DNA from 2 places in the Paenibacillus sp. NPDC058898 genome. Region 2 is predicted to be linked to the other one. Evidence: riboswitches for the same ligand, from Rfam matches in the RefSeq annotation. Region 2 holds a riboswitch; the other holds the start of a gene.
The links. A riboswitch is a leader RNA that binds a small molecule or an ion and turns the genes downstream of it on or off. The one in region 2 is predicted to bind ZMP and ZTP.

Region 1: another riboswitch for ZMP and ZTP. It lies ahead of ACOZB4_RS09405 (bifunctional 5,10-methylenetetrahydrofolate dehydrogenase/5,10-methenyltetrahydrofolate cyclohydrolase); the one in region 2 lies ahead of rpiB (ribose 5-phosphate isomerase B).

Annotation. Positions count from the first base shown of each region.
Region 1 covers NZ_JBMOSM010000003.1:225,475-233,637, reverse strand. Annotated here, with positions in the region: gene ACOZB4_RS09420 (hypothetical protein) at 1-251, shown strand, start outside; gene ACOZB4_RS09415 (GTP-binding protein) at 485-1,693, shown strand; gene ACOZB4_RS09410 (YolD-like family protein) at 2,169-2,420, shown strand; ZMP/ZTP riboswitch at 2,529-2,608, shown strand; gene ACOZB4_RS09405 (bifunctional 5,10-methylenetetrahydrofolate dehydrogenase/5,10-methenyltetrahydrofolate cyclohydrolase) at 2,674-3,522, shown strand; gene ACOZB4_RS09400 (LacI family DNA-binding transcriptional regulator) at 3,838-4,830, shown strand; gene ACOZB4_RS09395 (glycoside hydrolase family 32 protein) at 5,010-6,515, shown strand; gene ACOZB4_RS09390 (sucrose-specific PTS transporter subunit IIBC) at 6,512-7,933, shown strand; gene ACOZB4_RS09385 (Cof-type HAD-IIB family hydrolase) at 8,108-8,163, shown strand, end outside.
Region 2 covers NZ_JBMOSM010000005.1:160,038-168,200, forward strand. Annotated here, with positions in the region: gene wecB (non-hydrolyzing UDP-N-acetylglucosamine 2-epimerase) at 1-972, opposite strand, end outside; gene upp (uracil phosphoribosyltransferase) at 1,032-1,661, opposite strand; gene glyA (serine hydroxymethyltransferase) at 2,006-3,256, opposite strand; gene ACOZB4_RS15630 (TIGR01440 family protein) at 3,347-3,931, opposite strand; gene rpiB (ribose 5-phosphate isomerase B) at 4,017-4,481, opposite strand; ZMP/ZTP riboswitch at 4,596-4,677, opposite strand; gene ACOZB4_RS15640 (low molecular weight protein arginine phosphatase) at 4,768-5,355, opposite strand; gene ACOZB4_RS15645 (manganese efflux pump MntP family protein) at 5,410-5,973, opposite strand; gene ACOZB4_RS15650 (L-threonylcarbamoyladenylate synthase) at 6,055-7,200, opposite strand; gene spoIIR (stage II sporulation protein R) at 7,420-8,115, opposite strand.

The sequences.
Region 1 (8,163 bases), on a different contig from region 2:
TCGCCTTGCGTTTTTCGTTATTAATTTTTAATACTACTCTTCTTCTCTCCTCATTTGATAGTGATGGTGATAGTGGTGATGGTGATGATGATGGATCATATGATGGCCTGATGGAGAACTATATGGATGAAAATGGGGGTGATGCTCATGACCGTGACCATGATGATGATGATAAGGCTGAGGTTCTCTTTGTTGAGTTTCTTGAAGGTTATAGTTTTGTTGATTCATCGAATTTCTCCTTTTCGTCTTGAGATAATTCATATTATGTATACAAACGATTAGTGACACTTGACCATAAGAAAATGGGCTACCAAGATAAGTTAAATGGTGAGGAAATAAACCTCCGGTACCTAAGTGCCGGAGGTTTATTTTGCTGGCCGGATCATTTTCTGCACGGAAGGATTGACAATTCGCTGAAGGAGATATAATATCATACCGTATAAATCGTAATTATTACGATTAAGGAATGGAGGAAGTTCAGTAGATGAATAACAACAATAAGATTCCAGTTACCGTACTCAGCGGTTACCTCGGATCAGGCAAAACGACCGTGTTGAATCATGTGCTTCATAATCGTGATGGATTGAAGGTTGCGGTCATTGTGAACGACATGAGCGAAGTGAATATTGACGCGGATTTGGTTCGAGGGGAAGGGAGCCTGTCCCGAACGGATGAGAAGCTGGTCGAAATGTCCAATGGCTGCATCTGCTGCACCCTCCGGGAAGATTTGGTGCAGGAAGTTCAGAAGCTGGCACAAGAAAACCGTTTTGACTATATCCTGATTGAATCGACGGGGATTAGCGAGCCCGTGCCTGTTGCGCAGACCTTTGTTTATCCAGATGAGGTATCCGGTGTACAGCTGTCCGACCTAGCCCGGCTGGATTGCATGGTGACGGTTGTAGACGCGAACCGATTCTGGAAAGACTTCTCTTCGGGCCAAAGCCTGCTCGATCGGAAGGAAGCGCTTGGCGAAGAGGATACACGGGAAGTCGTGGATCTGTTGATCGACCAGGTTGAGACGTGTGATGTGCTGCTGTTGAACAAATGTGATCTGGTAAGCGATGACGAATTGGCCAAGGTGGAAGGCATACTTCATAAGCTTCAGCCAAGCGCCAAAATCATACGTACCGTTAAAGGACAAGTCGCACCTGCGGAAATTCTGAATACCGGTTTATTCGACTTTGAGAAAGCCAGTCAGGCCCCCGGCTGGATTCAGGAGCTTCAGAAGGAAGAGCATGTGCCAGAAACGGATGAATACGGCATCAGCTCTTTTGTTTATCGGAGAAGAAGACCGTTTCATCCGGAGCGGCTGGCCGCATTCATGAGTTATTGGCCGGAAGAGGTCGTACGCGCGAAAGGGATCGCTTGGCTGGCAGTGCTTGAGGATGTTGCGGCAAGTCTAAGTCAAGCGGGTCCTTCGATTCAGTTCGGGCCAGCTGGATATTGGGTGGCTGCTTTAACCGAGCAGGAACAGCAGGAGCTGATTCAGAGTGAGCCGGATGTGCAGCGAAAATGGGATGCCGTCTGGGGGGATCGGATGACCGAGCTCGTGATGATCGGGATTGGGATGGAACAGTCACTAATCGAGCAGGAGCTGGACGATTGTCTGTTGACCGAGCAGGAAATGCAGCTGGATTGGTCGACGTTTAACAATCCGCTGCCATGGATGGCCATCGAAGAGCTATCACTGTAAGGTTATATTTTTTTGATTAAAATTAATCGTAATAATTACGAATGGATAAAGAGCCACTTGAGGGCTTTACAGGTTTTCTAGAATATAATCCCCTTTGCGTAGACAGTGCTGAAGAAGAGCGCTACAGTTTACTTAAGGGGATTTTTGTCATGGAAAAGTTCAAAAGAAGAATACGAAAGAAGCAGGGGAATATGCAGAAATTCATCATTTAAAAACTCAATTGCAGGAAAAGTTATTACCCTGTTTAGAAAGCGCCCTTCAGAAGGACGGGGTTTAAAAAAATCATTTAATGATGTGGTCAATCTATTTATCTGTCCAGAACTTATACCTATCAAGTCCAGAGCACCTGTTTTGTATTTGTTGTATAATAGGAAGAATAGGAAGAAGATTCCCAATTCATGTTTCGATGATAGCTTTAACGTATTTCAGAATGTAATGCTGACGCATGAGCAACATCAATCAGGAGGACAAGGAAATGGCAAAAGCAAAGGTTCCAAAGAGACCCACTAGAGATGAGTTTGTACTGGAAGAACTCGGAAATCAGCTTACGGAAGCTTACCAGGAGGAATCGGTTATCGTGCTGACGGTCTGGGGAAGAGAAGAGGCGGTCCGCGGGCAAATCGATCAAATGGACTCCCGAACAGGGAAGGTACATATGAAACAGAATGGCGTTATTACGAAGGTTCCTTTTATGGACATTATGGAAGTGAATTATCCGAGAGACTAATCAGAATCATGTGTGCTTCCCGCAAATGAATCAAAGAGATTGTGATTTAAAGCGGTCGGCTTCATACCCGGTAGCGCGATGTCCAAAGTCGTGGTATATTAAAAAAAGTTATCTATGTGTTACTGGCGTAGCTTGGGGTACCAAGAGGGAGCACATAGGATCATATGCCGTACGCCTGGGCAAGAGGTAAGGAGACGATCAGTCGCCTTGCCTCTTTATGTTTTTTAATACAATGGCGAAGGAGCGGATTAGCATGAGTAAGGAACCCGTAATTTTAGATGGAAAAAAGGTATCCGACGATATCAAGACCAAGCTGGCTGTAAAGGTACAGGAATTGAAGTTGCAGGGGGTAACGCCTTGTCTGGCAACGATTCTGGTTGGCGATGATCCTGCTTCGGCGACCTATGTGCGGATGAAGGGAAATGCTTGCGAGCGGCTTGGCATCATATCCAAAAAAGTGGTACTGGAGACATCGACAACGACCGAGGAGCTGATTGCTGCGATTCAAGAGCTGAACGAGGATCCGAATGTCCACGGTATTCTGCTGCAGCATCCGGTACCGCATCATATCGATGAACGGGCAGCCTTTGATGCCATTGACATTAAAAAAGACGTGGATGGAGTAACCACGCTCGGTTTCTCGCAAAATGCGTTTGGTTTTGCCGATTATCCGTCTTGTACGCCTGCTGCGATTATTGCGATTATGGATTATTATGATCTGCCGATCGAAGGGAAGCATGCCGTGGTGGTCGGACGCAGTCCGATTCTGGGTAAGCCGGTATCGATGAATCTGCTTAATCGCAATGCTACCGTTACGATCTGCCACTCGAGAACGAAGAACCTTGGGGAGATTGTGTCCCAGGGAGATATCGTGGTTGCGGCCGTAGGCAAGCCTAATTTGATTCAAGGGGACTGGATCAAGCCGGGAGCCGTCGTATTGGATGCCGGCTATAATCCAGGCAATATCGGCGACTGCGATTACGATGCCTGCGCGAAGTTGGCATCCGCAATTACACCAGTACCTGCCGGTGTTGGCCCCGTTACGATTGCTACATTGCTGAAGCATACCGTCGAATCGGCTGAGCGAACCGTGCAAGGTTAACAGTAACCATGTAATAACGGGATAAGGCACGGTCCATTTGCGCGTCCCGAAAGGGGATTTGCATGAAGAATCCCCCTTTGAATCGCTTCGTTCCTCGCTAGAATCTGGAACGCAGAAAAGTATTGCCCATCAAATGCTCGGGGTGGAGTCTGCATTTCACGGATCCCTGGAAGTCATGGTATAGTTAGGAAAAAGCAAAATCGAAGGGGAGAGATTCATGCACAAACAACTCATTTCCAGTTGTGCTGCGGAGCAAGGAGCTGTGGAGGATAATCTGTTCGTTGCAGCGCCGCAAGCGGCTCCCGGGAGCACCGAATGAAGAACACGATTGCAGATATTGCCAAAAAAGCCGGAGTTGCCAAAAGCACGGTCTCCCGTTTCTTAAACGGAGGTTCTGTCAGTAATGCAACACGCCGTAAGATAGAGCTGGTCATTCAGGAAACCGGCTATATTCCGAATTCGTTCGCACAGAGCTTGAAAGCGAAAAAAACCAGCATGATCGGCACCATTGTGCCGCGTCTGGATTCATTCTCAGCATCGCAGACCGTTGCCGGCATGGATGAAGAATTAAGGAAACACGGTTATCAGCTTCTCATTATTAATGCAAGCCAGGACTTATCCAGGGAGATTGAAGCGCTGTATGATCTCGCCAGACAAAAAATATCTGGCATTATTTTATTCGCCACTCAGGTGACGGAAACGCATCTTGCCGCGATTAAAGAGATCGGCATCCCCGTCATCCTGCTCGGACAACAGCATAAGGATGTCCACAGCATGATATATAACGACTATGCCGCAGGTTATGACATGGGCCGATATGTGCTGTCCATGGGACACCGTCATATATCTTATATCGGCGTGACGGAAAAAGACGTTGCTGTCGGAGTTCAGCGGAAGGAAGGGTTTCTGAAGGCGTTAAGCGAGTATGACGAGGTGGAGGCGGTTCTCTATGAGAGTGGGTTTAAGATGTCGGATGGTGTAAAGACCGCATTGTCCATTTTTGAGTTGAACCGAACGCTGCCAACTGCAATGGTCTGCGCTACCGACAACATCGCGTTAGGCGTTATGAAAGCGGCTCATATGAAGGGCATCCAGATCCCCAACGAACTCTCCGTTACCGGATTTGGCGGATACGACGTTACCGAGGTAATTCATCCCGGATTGACAACGGTTAAATATGGATATTCCCAAGCGGGCCACCTCGCCGCTCAGCATATCATAAAGCTGGTCAACGACGAGCCTGTGGATTTCCTGACGGTCATGAATTGCGATATGATTCATCGGGAAAGCGTTGACAATCTAAAATAGGTATTTTATACTGGAAAAAAGGAACCGGTTCCAATACTGCTTTTGCTTGGTATTGGAGCTGAGTTCATTATTTTTAACCCTGATTGGAACCGGTTCCGTTATAAATGGGTTAGGCTGATGTTCACGCATAGCATGATCAGTTTGTTTTTTGAGAAAGCCTATATACAAGGAGAAGAGACATGGACAGAGAACGGAGATACCGACGCCTGGATCAGGCCTCTCCTGAAGAGATTGCCTCCTTGAAGGAGCAAGCAAAACGCAGCGAATGGAGGCAGAGGTTTCACGTACAGCCCATCATGGGCTTGCTGAATGACCCCAACGGATTTTCTTATTATAACGGGAAATACCACTTGTTTTATCAATGGTTTCCTCTGGGCACGTTTCACGGCCTGAAATACTGGTACCATACCTCCTCCACGGACTTGGTGCACTGGCAAAACAAAGGCATCGCCATTGAGCCCGGGTACTCGCATGATGCATATGGCGCCTATTCGGGAAGCGGGATCGTGAAAGACGACAAACTGTATCTGATGTATACCGGGAATACCCGGGATGAGGAATGGAACAGGCATTCTTATCAATGCATGGCCGTGATGGACCGTGTTGGCACCATCACGAAGCTCGATAAGCCGCTGATTGACCGTGTGCCGGACGGATATACCGAGCATTTCCGGGATCCGAAGGTATGGAAAGACGAAGACCTGTTCCGGTTCGTCATCGGCGCCCAAAGGGACGATCAAACAGGAACGGCTGTCGTGTATGAATCACCGGATTTGCTGGATTGGTCATGCAAAGGGGAAATCCAGACCCGTCTTGAACATTTCGGCTATATGTGGGAATGCCCCGATTATTTTGAACTGGAAGGACAGGGCGTGCTGCTGTTTTCGCCGCAGGGGCTGAGTCCGCAAGGCGACGAATTCCGGAACGTTTACCAATCTGGCTACATCGCGGGCAAGCCTCTGGATCGGGGGACGCTGGAGTTTGAACACGGCTCCTTTTACGAACTGGACAGAGGTTTTGATTTCTACGCACCACAGACCATGGTGGATGAGAAAGACCGGCGCATCATGGTAGGCTGGATGGGCTTGCCGGAGGTCGTCTATCCAACCGACTCGCATGGCTGGGCGCATTGTTTGACGCTTCCACGTACGCTCTCGTTTCGTGAGGGTAAGCTGATTCAGCTGCCTGTCCCCGAGTTGGAACTTCTTCGTGAGACGACAGCTATGGAAGCAGCGGATACGCTTTACAGCGAAGTGAAGAGTTATGCAGGGGTTGAGGGAACCGTATTCGAGATGACATGTGAGTTTCATGGGATCGAAGCGGACGTTGTTGGCATTGAATTTCGAGCTGGCGAAACGGAGCGGACCGTCATCTGGTATGACGCCGTCAGGCAAAAGGTTACGCTAGATCGCTCATCATCGGGTGCAACGATTGTGAGTGATTACGGAACGACACGTACCTGTATGCTGCATGCCAAAGTAAACTCAATCAAATTTCATCTCTTTGTGGATATTTCTTCGGCAGAAGTGTTCGTCAATGATGGCGAAGAAGTGTTTACGAGTCGGATATTTCCAAAGCAGGACAGCCGTCATATTCGATTTTTCGCAAAAAACGGCAGCACTGGCTTGAAGGTCACGAAGTGGGATCTTGCCCAAGCCGTAAAAGATATAGAAGGGGATGAATGAACATGGCAGCAGATCATAGGAAAATTGCAAAGCAGGTAGTGGAAGCCATCGGTGGCAGGGAGAACATCGCTTCCTTTGCCCACTGTGCTACGAGACTCCGAATTATGGTTCACGATCAGAAGAAGATAGACCAGAAGAAGGTCGAGAATATCGATAAGGTTAAAGGCGCTTTTTTTAACTCCGGCCAATATCAAATCATTTTCGGAACAGGAACCGTTAATCAGATTTTTGAAGCGGTAGAATCGCTTGGGCTTGAGAGCACAAGCAAGGATGAGTTGAAATCCGAGGCGAAAAAATCAGGAAATCCGTTTCAGCGGGCGATTCGCACGTTCGGTGATGTCTTTGTGCCGATTATCCCGATATTAGTCGCCACAGGTTTATTCATGGGATTACGGGGATTATTGACGCAAGAAACCGTCCTCGCCTGGTTTGGAGCGACGCCCGACGATATTTCGCCTAATTTTCTGCTTTTCACCCAGGTACTGACGGATACGGCTTTTGCTTTCTTGCCAGCATTGGTGGCATGGTCCGCATTCCGGGTGTTCGGAGGCAGCCCCGTGCTTGGTATCGTGCTGGGTTTGATGCTGGTTAACCCGGCTCTTCCCAACGCATATAGCGTGGCGAACGGTTCGGCCGAAGCACTCATGCTCTTCGATTTCATTCCGGTTGTCGGATATCAGGGTTCGGTCCTGCCAGCCTTCTTCATCGGACTGCTGGGCGCGAAATTCGAGAGATTTTTGAGAAAGCGTATTCCTGAAGCGATTGATTTGATCGTTACGCCATTTTTAACCCTGCTCGTTATGATCATCCTTGGTCTGTTCGCAATCGGACCCGTGTTCCACTCTCTGGAAGAGGTAGTCATGAACGTGACCACCTTCTTGCTGGAATTGCCGTTCGGCATTGCGGGTCTTGTGATCGGCTTCTTCAATCAGATTATTGTGGTCACCGGCGTGCATCATATTTTTAATTTTCTTGAAATTCAGCTTCTCGAAAAGACAGGAAGCAATCCGTTTAATGCGATCGTGACAAGCGCCATGGCAGCTCAAGGCGCAGCTTGTCTGGCTGTCGGACTCAAGACGAGAAACAAAAAACTAAAGGCATTATCGCTGCCATCCGCATTCTCGGCCATGCTGGGAATTTCGGAACCGGCGATCTTCGGGGTCAACCTCCGTTACGTCAGACCGTTCGTTATCGCCCTGATCGGCGGTGGCGTGGGCGGTTTCATGGCTTCCATCTTCCAGCTTGAGGCTACGGGTATGGCGATTACCGTTATTCCCGGTACGCTCTTATACTTGAACAGTCAGATTCCACTTTACATTTTGTGCAACTTAACAGCGATGGCTCTAACTTTTGTGTTGACTTGGTTGTTCGGATTCAATGATAAAATGCTCGATGAGGTTCGCTCGGAAGCGAAATAATTATTTATATTTATTCGATTTTTGATATCATAAAGACCGCGCTCCGGCGCGGTTTTTATGCATGATCGGGAAGCGTCCGATCGACCTTGCAGAAATAATGGCTTGCTCTGAAATGCTTTTCATCATTTACAATATGGTTACTGGCAAGAATATACGGAAGAGGGGCGAGTTTCATTGAATAAGAAAATCATATTTTTTGATATTGACGGGACGCTGCTGGATCATGAAAA
Region 2 (8,163 bases):
CTCCTGGGTGCCTACCAGCTCCAGGGTACCGGCCTCAATGCCCTCCGGACGTTCGGTCGTATCCCGAAGCACCAGGGTCGGCACGCCGAATGACGGAGCTTCCTCTTGCATGCCGCCGGAATCCGTAATAATGAAATGCGTATGGGTGTAGATATTGTTCATATCCACAACATCCAGCGGATCAATCAGCTTGATGCGCGGGTGATCTCCCAGAATGCGATGAGCCGGCTCTTTAACGGCAGGGCTCGGATGTACAGGATATACGATGGCGATATCCTCAAATTCATCGGCAATGCGCTTTACCGCTTCAAATATTTGACGATGCGGCTCCCCTTGGGATTCACGGCGATGTGCCGTCATCAGGATCAAGCGTTTGCCCTTCGCCCAGTCCAGAACCGGATGGGTATAACCTTCACGCACCGTGTACTGGAACACGTCCGTAGCCGTGTTACCCGTAACATAAATGCGGGATTCCGGCTTGTTCTCCTTGCGGAGATTCTCGGCGGACCAGTTCGTCGGCGCAAAGTGAAGATCAGCAAGCACACCGGTCAACTGACGGTTCATCTCCTCCGGATAAGGATTCAGCTTGTTCCATGTCCGCAGACCCGCCTCTACATGGCCAACCTGAATCTGCTGCAGAAAGGCTGCATAGCTGGCCAGGAACGTTGTCAGCGTATCGCCGTGCACCAGCACGATATCAGGTTTAGCCTCACGAAGAACAGGCTCAAGACCCTCCAGAACGCGCACGGTGATCTCGTTGAGCGTCTGACGGTCCTTCATGACATCCAAATCATAGTCGGGAACAATCTTGAACACATCCAGCACCTGATCCAGCATTTGCCGATGCTGCGCAGTAACACAAACGACCGATTCAATATGCTCGGGGTGACGTTGAAGCTCCAGAATAAGCGGCGCCATCTTGATTGCTTCGGGGCGGACCCCAAATATCGTCATCACTTTCACTTTTGACATGTTTGAAATACCCCTCTTTGCTTGTTTTCAAATATTCAAGACGTACGAATGACTGGCACTTATTTCGTGCCGTACAGCCGATCCCCTGCATCCCCAAGGCCCGGTACGATGTAGCCATGGTCGTTAAGGCCCTCATCGAGAGCAGCAACATAAATATCCACGTCCGGATGGGCATCATGGACAGCCTTCACACCTTCCGGTGCAGCCACGAGGTTCATCATCTTGATCTGGGTACAGCCGCGTTTCTTCAGCACGTCGATAGCAGCGATGGCGGATCCGCCCGTCGCGAGCATCGGATCAATGACGATCAATTCCCGTTCCGTAACGTCCGTTGGAAGCTTCGTATAATATTCAACAGGCTGAAGCGTTTCGGGGTCACGGAACAATCCGACATGCCCTACCTTTGCTGCAGGAAGCAGCTTGACAACTCCATCCAGCATGCCTAGACCGGCGCGCAGGATCGGAATCAAGCCGAGCATGCGGCCGGAAATGACTTTGCCTTGGGTTTCAGCTACCGGCGTCTGCACGGATATGGATTCAAGAGAAACCTCCCGCGTAATTTCATAAGCCATCAAAGTCGCGACTTCGTCTACCAATTCGCGAAAGTCTTTTGTGTTAGTCCGCATATCGCGGATAAATGTAAGTTTGTGTTGAATCAACGGGTGATCACAAATCACCAATTTTCCCATGTCTGGTCCCTCCGGTTTGAGTACAAATGTTATTTCAATATGGGCGTAAAATATTTGTGAGCTCCATAAATCCTGTCTATTATATCATTCCCTCTAGTCAATTGACACCTGCACGGGTCATGTTTTATTCCATGAGTTTTTGACCTTATAACTAAACCGGATCTCCTTCTGCCCTGAACCTAGGTTTTCCATTCTCGCCTATATTGATGCTAACCGCGAAGCTACCTGACTGGGAAAATGAGAGCATAGCAATCTGGCCAGAATGTTTATAGCTCCTAAAAGGACCCCACCTGCATCAGGCGGGGTCCTCTTATAATAGGCCTCTTACGCGGAGGAAACTGTGATTAATATTTCATTTCAGCATAGAGAGGGTATTGATCTGTAAGCTCAGCCACCAAACGACCTGCGTTTTCAAGCGTTGCCTCGTCTTTCGGCTGCTTCAATGTCATCGCAATAATTTTCGCGATTTTCACCATCGCCTGCTCATCCATACCGCGGGAAGTAACCGCAGGGGTACCGATACGGATACCGCTCGTTACGAACGGGCTGGTTGGATCAAACGGGATGGCATTCTTGTTCACGGTAATCCCGATGGAGTCCAGAACTTTCTCCGCGTCTTTACCGGTGATGTCCAGATTGCGGGTATCCACCAGCATCAGGTGGTTATCGGTTCCCCCGGATACGATATTCAAGCCTTCCTCGATCAGAGTATCTGCCAGCACTTTCGCGTTCTTCACGACATTCTCTGCATACGTCTTGAAGGACGGATCCAATGCTTCGCCAAGCGCAACGGCCTTGGAAGCAATAACATGCATGAGCGGGCCGCCTTGGGAGCCGGGGAATACCGCTTTATCGATCGCTTGCGCCCAAGCTTTTTTGCACAGAATCATACCGCCGCGAGGTCCGCGAAGCGTCTTATGCGTCGTTGTCGTTACAAAATGGGCATGCGGAACCGGATTCGGATGAAGACCTGCCGCAACAAGACCGGCAATATGAGCCATATCAACCATGAACAATGCGCCAACGTCGTTCGCGATGGCAGCAAGCCGTTCAAAATCAATGATGCGAGGATAGGCACTTGCACCCGCTACGATCAGACGAGGGCGATGCTTGAATGCCGCTTTGCGAACTTCGTCGTAATCGATCAGGAACGTATCTTCTTGCACGCCGTAGGCAACAAAGTTGTACAGAAGTCCGGAAGCGTTAACCGGGCTGCCGTGAGTCAAATGGCCGCCATGGGCCAGGTTCATGCCGAGCACGGTATCTCCAGGCTTCAGGGCTGCCAAATATACCGCCATGTTCGCTTGGGCACCGGAGTGCGGCTGAACGTTGGCATGCTCGGCTCCAAACAGTTCTTTGGCACGGTCACGGGCGATATCTTCCACGATATCCACACGCTCACAGCCACCGTAATAGCGTTTGCCAGGGTAGCCTTCCGCATATTTATTCGTCAGCACCGTCCCCATTGCTTCCATAACCGCTTCGCTAACAATATTCTCAGAGGCAATCAGCTCAATGTTGCTGCGCTGACGCTTTAGCTCCAAATCCATCGCTTCCAATACAGCCGGGTCACTCTTCCGCAAATGTTCCATCATGTTCATATCCTCCCATAATCAATCGTTATTTTTTCTTGCAAAGTCAATACTACAAGTTCTCATAATTAAAAAAGCGAGTTCTCATTTGAATCAATCGCATAGTGTGGAATCATCCCTCTGCTCGAGCCGGTACACCGCGCGTTCTCCGCCAATCAGCTTCGGACGGGTATAAGCCGCGGTTACGCGCGCCTTGCCGATATAACGCTCGGTCGGTCTGAACGGAACCGCTACTCGCCGCAAATGCATGCCGATCAGCGTCTCGCCGATATCAACTCCCGCATGTGCTTCAATCGATTCCGCAAGACAAGGCTCCTTCATGCTGCGGTAAGCCGCGGAGGCCATCGACCCTCCCGCTCCCGGAATGGGAACAGCCGCCACTTCCGTCAAACCCAGCCGCTCGAGCAGCTCGCGTTCCATGACAAGCGCACGGTTCAGATGCTCACAGCATTGATAAGCCACCGCGAAACCGAATTCCGCTTGGACCTCGGCAATGCCCTGAAGGAGCTGCTGCGCCGTTTCAAGAGCGCCGCCTGTGCCGATCCGGCGTCCGACCACTTCACTGGTGCTGGATCCGATGACCAGCACTTTACTAGGTCCTAACACGGCCGCTTCGGCCAGTTCGCGGACCATACGCGCTGTCTGTTCGTTCAAGGAAACCTTGGAGATATCCGTCATGTCACAGTCCTCCCGATGATTTTTTTCACAGAAGATGCTTCAATCCCATATCACGATAGCCGCAGCCGTAAATTTACGCGTTCACTTATCGCGACTCATTCTTCAGGTAACGCTCCTCGATGGCCTTGATCTTGTTCACACGGCCGATATGGCGCTCGCCATGACTGAAATCCGTTGTCAGCCATGCGCTGACGATTTCAGCAGCAAGTCCGGGACCGACAACACGCTCACCCAACGCAATCACGTTGCTGTCGTTATGCTCGCGCGTCGCTTTGGCCGAGAACACATCATGTGTCAGCGCGCAGCGAATGCCCGGCACCTTGTTGGCTGCAATGCTCATGCCGATCCCCGTACCGCAGATCAGAATGCCGCGATCCGCTTCACCCGAGACTACCTTCTCGCACACAGGAAGGGCATAATCGGGATAATCCACGGAATCGGAACAGCCGCAGCCCAGATCCTCCACCTCGTGTCCAAGACCCCGAATGACTTCCACGATCTCCTCTTTCAGACGAATGCCGGCATGATCCGTACCCAATGCAATTTTCATCTATGAAAAACCCCCTCGTATGTTCGCTTTTGCGTTTTAGCTTGTTTCATTATAACCCAAATCGGGCGCAAAAGACGAAAAAAGAGCAGTCGGCGCACGTATGGTGCTCCAAATGCTCTTTGCCCAGGCGACCGGCCGTATATTCCGATGCTCCATCGTGGTTTCATCCACTTCGTCGCCAGTTACACCGGATCATTGTTTTTCAACTTCATCTTAAAGCAATACCATGTGAAAGGCAAGTGGCTTTTTAGCCCAATGCTAGGCTTCATATCGTTCAAAGCAAGACTTAGTTATGCCGATCCTTCTCCAGCTTGTCCAGGAGACGGAACAACGCCGTCCGAATCTCTGCAGCCGTCGCTTCATATTCCTCCCGCGAGCCTCCAAAAGGATCGGAGATATCGAAGCTCGGAATGCGCTGGCGCAGCTCGATCAGACGCTCCCGGTCACGGTCGCTGACGTCGCGGCCCAGCGATCTGGCCAGCTCAAGCGCCGCATACAGACTATCCTGCTCCCGCAGATCATCCAGCACCCGCCTGTCATCCTCAACAAACTCTTTCAGCGTATGCATCTTGTCTGCGGCGTGCGGGAACTGCCTTATAGCATACTGCTTATGCGACTGGGTCAACGTCAGGATCAAGTCTGACCACTCCACCAGATTCGCAGTCAACGGTTTGGACACCAAGCGTTCCTGGATATCCTGGTCTCGTAGTATGGACTCCGCATGATGGGACACCGGCATTCCATCCACGGCCGAGACACCGGCGGACTTCGTTTCCAGCGGGATGCCCCGTTGTTTGGCAAGCTTGCGCAGCATGCCTTCAGCCATTGGACTGCGGCAGGTATTTCCTGTGCAGACAAACAGTATATTTTTCACGGTCCCGTTCCTCCCGTTAGTAGGTTCTTTGGGGTTATTGTAACAAATATAACGTCAAAAGATAAACATGACACCAAATATAACCAAAATGAGCCCACCCAGCATTTCACCGTACTCCCCCAGTCTATTGCTTACCTGACGGCCAAGCAGCAAACCGAGAATGGACAGCAAACCGCCCACGATCCCGAAGGAGATCACGATCAACAGTACATCATCCACAAACATCCCGAGTGAAACGCCTACCGAGAAGGAATCGATGCTGACGCTAAGCGAAAACAGCAGCATGCCTAAAAATGCGGTAGGATGTATTCGCTGTCCTTCTCCACCCCGCCAGGCGTTATACATCATATGTCCGCCTAACAGAAGCAGCAGCCCGCCGGCCGCAAGCCCTGTGACGTGACCCAGTAACATGCCTACATAGCGGCCGGCAAATAAGCCCAGCAGCGGCATCAGCATGTGAAACAACGCGATCATGAAGCTGATGCCCAGCATATGGCCTAAGCGCATGCCGCTTCTCATTCCGACTCCGATTCCAAGCGAAAATGCGTCTAGACCGAGTGCAACCGCCATCAGCAGAATCGCCGCAAGCTGTCCCGATTGGACAGACGCCTCCAGCATGCCCATTCCCCCAAGTCCCATGGTCTTGTACAACATATGCGGACAAGGGGTAAATGATGCCAAAAGCGTTCACTCGGCGGGTCAATTCACATCGATGATGTGGTGTCCCGCGGCCTTCAACAGCCGGTTCATGACGGCTGCCCCGAGGCCTTGCTCCGGGCACGCTTCGGCCAGAATGAAGGTCGCGCCTTCGTCATCGAATCGGCGCAGGCCGGCGTACAGCCGGCGGGCCGCTTCCTCCGGCGCGGCCAGGCTGCCGAGCGAGACGGCAACGTCCGCGTGGTAGTGACCGATGTGCTCGTCGAATGACAGCACGCCGGTCACCTCCCCGCGCCGGCCGGCCGCCTCAAGCTCGGCCGCGATGCGTGCCGACACCGCGTCGGCACGCGGGCCCTGCACCACGCACATCGCACCCTTCGGTGCGTAGTGCGTGTACTTCATGCCCGGCGAGCGCGGCGCCGGGCTCCCCGCCTCCCCGGCGGCGCGATGCAGCGCCGGGTCCATGCGCACGCTTGCCGCAACTGCGGCAAGCTGCTCCGCCGTGACGCCGCCCGGGCGAAGCACCGTGACGGCCCCGTCTTCGCCGACTTGCACGACCGTCGACTCGACGCCCACCCCGGCCGGGCCGCCGTCGAGGACGCCGTCGATCGCCCCCGCCAGATCCTCCAGGACATGGCTGGCCAGCGTCGGGCTTGGCCGACCGGAACGGTTCGCGCTCGGCGCAGCCAGCGGACGCCCGGCGGCGCTGATCAAAGCCAGCGCCACATTGTGATCCGGCATCCGTACGGCAACGGTATCGAGACCTGCCGTCACGCGAGGGGAAACAGCACCCGGTTTAACGGGCAGTACCAGCGATAGCGGCCCAGGCCAGAACCTTGCCATCAGCGCCCGTTCCGTCTCATTTACATGAAGGACCAAACCGTCAAGCTGAGCTAGCTCCGAAATATGCACAATCAACGGATTGTCCGACGGCCGGCCTTTCGCGGCAAAGACGCGCTCGACCGCTTCTGTATTGCCGGCGTCCGCGCCAAGCCCGTAGACCGTTTCCGTCGGAAAGGCCACCGTTCCGCCGAGCTCAAGCACCTGCCCCGCTTCCCCAAGCGCTTGCTTTGCCTCATTCTCCAAACTTAAGCTCTCCCTAGAGAGCGAGTTCGAGACGTGCCACACTTGGGTTGATTTTGCACCAACCTGGCGGAAGCCGTTATCCCGCTGCTGGTTAGGTTCCATGCCGTTCCCGTTCTGTTCCATTCCTATCCCAAACTTTCTGTATATGAAATATATAAACTCCAGTGCGAGTTTTACCTATGTCCCAAAAATAAAAAGCGCTTTTCGTTCTTCAGTCCCGTGCCGGTTCTCATTCAAACCAGTCGCGCCAAAGAGAAAGCACTCTTCTACTTCAAAGTTTATCATACCCGATCAGGATTGAAAATCAACTCGCTCATAATCTTAGAACAAGCTTACCACCCAGTTCCAAATGCCACGAAACATATCCCACAAGAAGAAGCGGACCTCCGGTTCGCTATCGCCTGCGTTCTTCGGAGCTTCCTCTTGGGAAGTTTCGCCAGCCTCAGCAGAAACCGTTTGGATACCTGTGTCAAGAGGCTGCGCCGCCGCATCCCCGCTGCCGCCATCGATGAAACAAAGCGGCGGGAACAGGACACACCACCAGTTCTGCCCTTGACCTTCTCCTAAAGAAATACGCAGCGCATCGTAATCGCCGGCCGGATACACCGTGCCCCCGTATAACTTCGTCGGGAACGGCACGACGCCAAGCTCTACGGTGTAACTGTACGTAATCCCTCTTTTCTTCAGCTCTTCACCCACCAATTGGCGGATTTCCGGAAGATGCTGCCGGGTTAATGCTTTGGCGTCTTCCAGGCTTTGCGGGTTCTCCAGCTGCAGGACCCAAAGCTGCATCTGCTCAACGACCGCGTCACGAATCTCTCTTTTGACGAGCTGATCGGACGGGGTATCTGAATTCGCGAGAATGCGAAGCCGTATCGATTCTTGAGGGATCGGACCTCCAACAACGGAAGCATCAATCTGCTGTCCTTCCCAAGCCATGATGACCATAAACATGCAGGATAAGAGCACAACCATTTTTTTCACGATAATACGGAGGGTTTCACTATAATTTGTCATCTCGGACAACCGCCTCTCTATGAACGAAACTCTATGATGCTATCAGTA